Regions from separate parts of the Streptosporangium sp. NPDC006013 genome, predicted to be linked through region 2. Evidence: riboswitches for the same ligand, from Rfam matches in the RefSeq annotation. Region 2 holds a riboswitch; the other holds the start of a gene.
What was found. Region 2 has a riboswitch for cobalamin ahead of ABZ260_RS12690 (CbtB domain-containing protein). Riboswitches for the same ligand answer to the same signal wherever they lie in the genome.

Region 1 (3,203 bases), on a different contig from region 2:
GTTGGGCGGCGAACCTCGCGGCCCGGTCGCCACGGCGGACGCCGTCGCCGAGCATGTCGAGACGGGCCCGGACCCGGTGGTCGACCGTGGCGGTCTCGACCTCGGTGGCGGGGAGCGGGCCGGGGGCACCGGAACGCGAGGCCCGGCCGAGGGCGACGACTTCGGCGACCTTCTGCCGGGCGAAGGCCAGACGACCCCGGACGGCCGGGTCCAGCGCGGTCTCGGCGTCCAGGTCGAGCGGGACGTGCAGCAGCGAGCAGGAGGTGCTCACCTCGACCTGGTCGGCCAGGCCGAGCAGGACCGCGCAGGTCGCCTTCGCCCGCTGAACGTCGGTACGCCACACGTTGCGGCCGTCCACCACCCCGGCGACGACGGTCTTGCGGGGTAGTCCGCCGACGGAGGCGAGCACGCCGAGATTGCCCGGCCCGGCGACGAAGTCCAGACCAACCGCCTCGACACGGGTTGCGGCCAGCATGCGCAGCGCGTCCGCGTCGACCGTACCGAAGTAGGTCGCCACCAGGATCCGGGGCCTGTTGGGCAGCTCGCCGAGACGTTCGTAGACGCGGGCGAGCGCGGCGATCTCCTCGGCGTTCCGGTCGGCGACCAGGGCGGGCTCGTCGAGCTGTACCCACCGCGCGCCCGCCCCGGCGAGCCGTTCCAGCAGGTCGGCGTAGACCTCGACGAGCTCGTCGAGCAGGCCGAGAGGCCGGAATCCGGCGGGCGCGCCGGGCGAGGCCTTGGCGAGCAGCAGATAGGTGAGGGGACCGACCAGCACCGGGCGGGTCTCCACCCCCAGGGCCCTGGCCTCCGCGTATTCGACCAGCGGCTTGGACCGTGCCCCGTCGGCCAGCCGGAACCGGGTGTCCGGCCCCACCTCGGGCACAATGTAGTGATAGTTGGTGTCGAACCACTTGGTCATCTCCAGCGCCGGGACGTCCTGGACGCCGCGGGCCATGGCGAAGTACCGGTCCAGGCCGGTCAGGTGCCGGTAACGGCCGGGCACCGCGTCGACCATGACGCTGGTGTCGAGTACCTGGTCGTAGAGGGAGAACGTGTTCGACGGGATCGTGTCGAGGCCCGCGTCGCGCAGGCCCGTCCAGACCTCCTGGCGCAGGACCTCGGCCGTCTTCGCCAGGGCGGTGGCGTCGGAGCGCCCGGCCCAGTAGTCCTCGGTGGCGAACTTCAGTTCCCGGTGTGTCCCGATACGGGGGTATCCGAGGATCGTCGTTTGCATGGCAGCTTCCCTCGCTGAGCCACGGGCGGCCGGGCAGGAGGGAAGGAGCGCGCGGCGCGCGTCCCTGGCCCTCCCACGAGGCCGCGGACCACCGCGCGCCGAACGGCGCACGGGCGGAGGCAGGTCTTCGGACTCGCGGGCGCCACACCTGGGACAGGCATGTCCTACTGGCCGTCGCTTCCCAGGCCCAAAGGCCCAGTGCGTGGTGACGGCGGTCGTTCCCACTCACCGCTGCGGGGCAGTCCCGGATTCCCACCGGGTTCCCTCTTACGACATCCAGATCCCAGGGACCTGGATGAACCATCCGCGCCCAGGAGTCTAACCGGGCGGGCGGCATTTATCCCGTTGAGTTCTCGGAGACGATCTGTAGGTTGTCAGCATGTCTTCGTCGCTTCGCCTGGAGAAGGTCACCGCGGACAACGTCGAGGCCGCGTGCCGGCTGAAGGTGCGACCCGACCAGGAGGAGTTCGTGGACCCGGTCGCGTGGTCACTCGCCGAGGCGTACGCGCAGCCTGAGATCGCCTGGCCTCGACTGATCTTCGACGGCGAGCAGCTGGTGGGCTTCGTCATGGGCTTCTTCATGGTCCGTTTCAACCCGGACGATCCGGATGACACGCCCCGCTGTGGAATCTGGCGGCTGAACATCGCCGCCGATCAGCAGGGGCGGGGATATGGCCGCTTCGCGGTGGAGTCCGTGTGCGCGGAGGTCCGCAGACGTGGGCAGACCCGCGCGACGGTTACCTGGGCTCAGGGAGAGCAAGGGCCCGAGCGCTTCTACCTCCGGCTCGGCTTTCGCCCGACCGGCGAGAAGAGCGGCGATCAGGTCGTCGGCGAGCTGGCCCTGACCGGGCACCGAGATGGATTCCAGATGGGTCCGGCCGAGGTCCGCCGCCTGACGGCCGAGGACTGGAGGACGTTCCGTGATGTCCGGCTCGCGGCACTGGCGGACGCACCGGAGGCCTTCTCCTCCTCACTCGGGCGGGAACAGGCGTACGACGAGGCACGGTGGCGTGCCGGGATGCTGCCGGAGCGCGGGGTGAAGGCGGTCGCGGTCGTTGAGGGCCGGGTGGCCGGGGTCGCCGGCGGCTGGGTGCCCGAAGACCGGGGTGGGGCGGTCGAGGTGTACGGCATGTGGGTCGATCCGGCCGTGCGAGGCGCCGGGGTCGGTGCCCTGCTCGTCGAGGAAGTCGTCGCGTGGGCCGCCGAGCACGGGCATCGGAGGGTCGAGCTGTGGGTCGTGGACGGCAACGACGGGGCGGCCCGGCTGTACCGGCGCCTGGGCTTCGAGGCCACCGGCGAGTCCGAGCCGCACACCAACGACCCCGGCGTCCACGAACGGCTCATGGTCCGCGTGCTCGACGCCGGGCCCCGGGGCCCTCACGGCACCTGAGGATTCGTTAGGGCTGGGAGGCTTCGCCGGCGAGCTCAGGCGGCCGGTGTGTTGGAGAGGCAGACGCGGCAGCCTTTGTGTCAGTGGTTCGCCACCCCTCACCCGGTGCCGAGTGTCCTTTCGAAGATGCCGTAGGCGTCCGGGGTGAACAGTACGAACCGCAGGTCCGTGACCTGTGTCGGTGCGCTGCGTACGGTGCCGAGCGCGATGCGGGCGGCGTCGTCGATGGGCCAGCGGTAGATCCCGGTGGATATCGCGGGGAAGGCGACGCTGGTCGCGCCCAGCTCGTCGGCGACCCGGAGGGATTCGCGGTAGCAGGAGGCCAGCAGGTGCGAGCGGTCCTCGGTGGGAGAGAAGACGGGGCCGACGGTGTGGATGACCCAGCGGGCCGGCAGGTCGCCCGCGACGGTGGCCACGGCCTGGCCGGTCGGCAGCCCCTTGCCGTAGTGCGAGGCGCGCAGCTCGCGGCAGGCGGCCAGGATCGCGGGGCCGCCACGCCGGTGGATGGCCCCGTCGACCCCGCCGCCTCCCAGCAGCGAGGAGTTGGCGGCGTTGACGACGGCGTCGACCCGCTGCGCG
Region 2 (3,203 bases):
CCCTGTGCCGAATCTCGAAACGGTACGGGCAGACTCTGTTGGGTGAAGCGAATCCTCATCATCGGCATCGGTGCCGGTGATCCCGACCATCTCACCCTCCAGGCGGTCAAGGCCATCGCCGGTACCGACGTGTTCTTCGTCCTGGACAAGGGCGAGGTCAAACACGACCTCGTCCAGCTGCGGCACGACCTCGTCGACGCGCACGCCCGCCCGCCGTACCGGATCGTCGAGGCCGGCGATCCCGAACGTGACCGGACCACTCCCGACTACGCGCCCGCGGTCGAGGACTGGCGCTCGCGCCGCGCCGACATCTGCGAGCGGTTCATCCGTGACGAGCTCGCCGAGGGGCAGACGGGTGCCTTCCTGGTGTGGGGCGATCCGGGCCTGTACGACAGCACCCTGGCCATCGTCGAGGAGATTCACCAGCGGGGCTCGGTCCGGTTCGAGCACGAGGTGATTCCCGGTGTCAGCAGCGTGTCCGCACTCACCGCCCGGCATCGGGTCAGCCTGACCCGGGTCGCCCGGCCGGTGCACATCACCACCGGCCGGCGGCTCGCCGAGGAGGGGCCCTCGGCCGACGACGTCGTCGTCATGCTGGACGCCCACTGCGCCTTCGCTGATCTGGGCGCCGATCTGGGCGCCGATCCGGGCGGTGACTTCGACATCTACTGGGGCGCCTACCTCGGCACTCCCGACGAGATCCTGGTCGCCGGACCGGTGCCCGAGGTCGCCGACCGCATCCGCGAGCTGCGTGCCGAGGCACGGGCACGCAAGGGCTGGATCATGGACACCTACCTGCTCCGCAGGGTGTCTCGCTGAGCACCTGTCGCGGCGGCCTTCGGGAGCCGCCGCGCATCCGGTCGGTATCCGCTTGTCGCCGTCATGGCCGTATGGCCCGCGCAGCAGAGGCTCACCTCCAAAACCCGATCCATCCCGGGCCGGGGAGCGGGCCGTGGCGGCCGGATCGACGGGCGGAACCGGGTCCGCCGCGCCGCGACGAATCACCTTCTGTTGACGGCCCGCCACGAAAAGAGTTACATTGCGGACGATTTCGCGGTGGTCCGAGGGAAGTCCGGTGAGAAGCCGGTGCGGTCGCGCCACTGTATCCGGAACGTGAGTTCCGGGAGCCAGGTTACTTGGCCGCCGCGTCCTCATCTGTCGGGACGCGTCATCCCCAAGGAGGCTACTCATGCGTGAGCTGTCCGTTTCTCAGCCCGTTCCCCTCTCCCACCTGGCCCGCTGGCTCGTGGCGGTTCCGCTGCTCCTGCTGGTGGCCTACCTGGTCACCTTCGACCAGGGGGTGGTGTCGCAGGCGGGCGACTATCTGCACGAACTCATGCACGACGGGCGCCACCTGCTCGGCGTTCCCTGCCACTAGACCGCGCGCCGTGATCCGTACCCTGTTGCTCCGCGGCCTGCTCGTCGGGCTGGTCGCCGGGCTGATCGCCGCCGTGTTCGCCTACCTGCTGGGCGAGCCGAACATCGACCAGGCCATCGCGCTCGAAGAGGCCGCCGCCCACGCCCAGACCGAGGTCGGGCACTCCCACGGGGAGGAGGCACTGGTCAGCCGGTCCGGCCAGCAGGCCGGGCTCTTCCTCGCCCTGGCCCTGTACGGCATGTCCGTGGGGGGCATCTTCTCCCTCGTCTTCGCCGGGCTGCGCGGCCGGATCGGTCCCCGCTCCGACGTGGTGCTGGCCGCGACGATGGCCGCCACGGCGTTCGTCGCGATCGTGCTGGTGCCGTTCGTCAAGTACCCGGCCAACCCGCCCGCCGTCGGTGACCCGGACACCATCGGCAGCCGGACCACGCTGTACCTGGTCCTGGTCGCCATCGGCCTGCTGTCCGTGGCGGTGGGAGTGGCCTGCGCCCGTAAGGTGCCGGCCAGGCCCTGGCTCGCCGGCGCGGCCGGCTTCCTGGTCCCCGTCATCGTCACCCTGTTCGTGCTGCCGGCGGTCAACGAGGTGCCCGACGGTTTCCCCGCCCAGCTGCTGTGGGACTTCCGGCTGTCCTCCCTCGGCACGCAACTCGTGCTCTGGTCGGCCATCGGCGTCCTGTACGGCATCGCCGTCCAGCGCGTGGTCCGCCGCGACGCGCTCACGGCGGCCCCGAACTGAACGTTCGGCGGGTCGGACACGTCAGCAGGATCTCGCAGAAAGAAACCTCGTGATCGGTGCCTATCCGTTCAGTGCCGTCGTCGGTCTCGACGACCTCAAGCTCGCGCTGATACTCAACGCGGTCTCCCCACGGGTGGGCGGTGTGCTGGTCCGGGGGGAGAAGGGGACCGCCAAGTCCACGATCGTCCGCGCGCTCGCCGCACAACTCCCCGCGGTCAAGGTGATCGCCGCGTGCCGCTTCTCCTGCGACCCGGCCGAGCCGGATCCGGGCTGCCCCGACGGCCCGCACGACGCGGGCGAGGGCGGGCAGGAGCGTCCGGCCGCGCTGGTGGAGCTGCCCGTCGGCGCGTCGGAGGACCGGCTGGTCGGCGCGCTCGACATCGAGCGCGCGCTCACCGAGGGGGTCAGGGCGTTCGAGCCGGGCCTGCTCGCCGCCGCGCATCGAGGTGTCCTCTACGTCGACGAGGTCAACCTGCTCCACGACCATCTCGTGGACCTGCTGCTCGACGCCGCCGCGCTCGGCACCTGCTTCGTCGAGCGAGAGTCGGTCTCGGTACGGCACGCGGCGCGGTTCCTGCTGGTCGGCACGATGAACCCGGAGGAGGGCGAGCTGCGGCCACAGCTCCTGGACCGTTTCGGGCTGACCGTCGAGGTGCGGGCGTCCAGGAATCCGGACGAGCGGGCCGAGGTGGTACGGCGCCGGCTGGCCTTCGACGCCGATCCCGCCTCCTTCGCCGCCGGGTGGGCGGGACAGGAGGCGGCCCTGGCGCGGCGGATCGCCGAGGCCAGGGAGCGGGTCAGGCAGGTCGTGCTGCCGGACGCCCGGCTGCGCCAGATCGCGGGAGTGTGCGCCGCCTTCGAGGTGGACGGGCTCCGGGCCGATCTGGTCACGGCCAACGCGGCCATCGCGCACGCGGCCTGGCGCGGCGGCGCCGAGGTCACGGCCGAGGACGTGCGCGAGGCGGCCCGTCTCTCGCTGCCACACCGCCGCCGCCGAGACCCGTTCGACGCGCCGGGCCTTGACGAGTCACGCCTCGACGACCTCCTGGCGGAGCACGGTGGCGACGAGCCGGACGACCCGGATGGAGG

Region 1: it holds a riboswitch for cobalamin, as region 2 does, so the genes downstream of both, metE (5-methyltetrahydropteroyltriglutamate--homocysteine S-methyltransferase) here and ABZ260_RS12690 (CbtB domain-containing protein) in region 2, are expected to answer to the same signal.

Annotation. Positions count from the first base shown of each region.
Region 1 is NZ_JBEXUE010000013.1:5,622-8,824, reverse strand. It holds gene metE (5-methyltetrahydropteroyltriglutamate--homocysteine S-methyltransferase) at 1-1,234, opposite strand, end outside; cobalamin riboswitch at 1,335-1,554, opposite strand; gene ABZ260_RS03815 (GNAT family N-acetyltransferase) at 1,614-2,624, shown strand; gene ABZ260_RS03810 (O-acetyl-ADP-ribose deacetylase) at 2,723-3,203, opposite strand, start outside.
Region 2 is NZ_JBEXUE010000062.1:15,490-18,692, reverse strand. It holds gene cobF (precorrin-6A synthase (deacetylating)) at 43-819, shown strand; cobalamin riboswitch at 1,027-1,159, shown strand; gene ABZ260_RS12690 (CbtB domain-containing protein) at 1,190-1,378, shown strand; gene ABZ260_RS12685 (CbtA family protein) at 1,389-2,114, shown strand; gene ABZ260_RS12680 (VWA domain-containing protein) at 2,164-3,203, shown strand, end outside.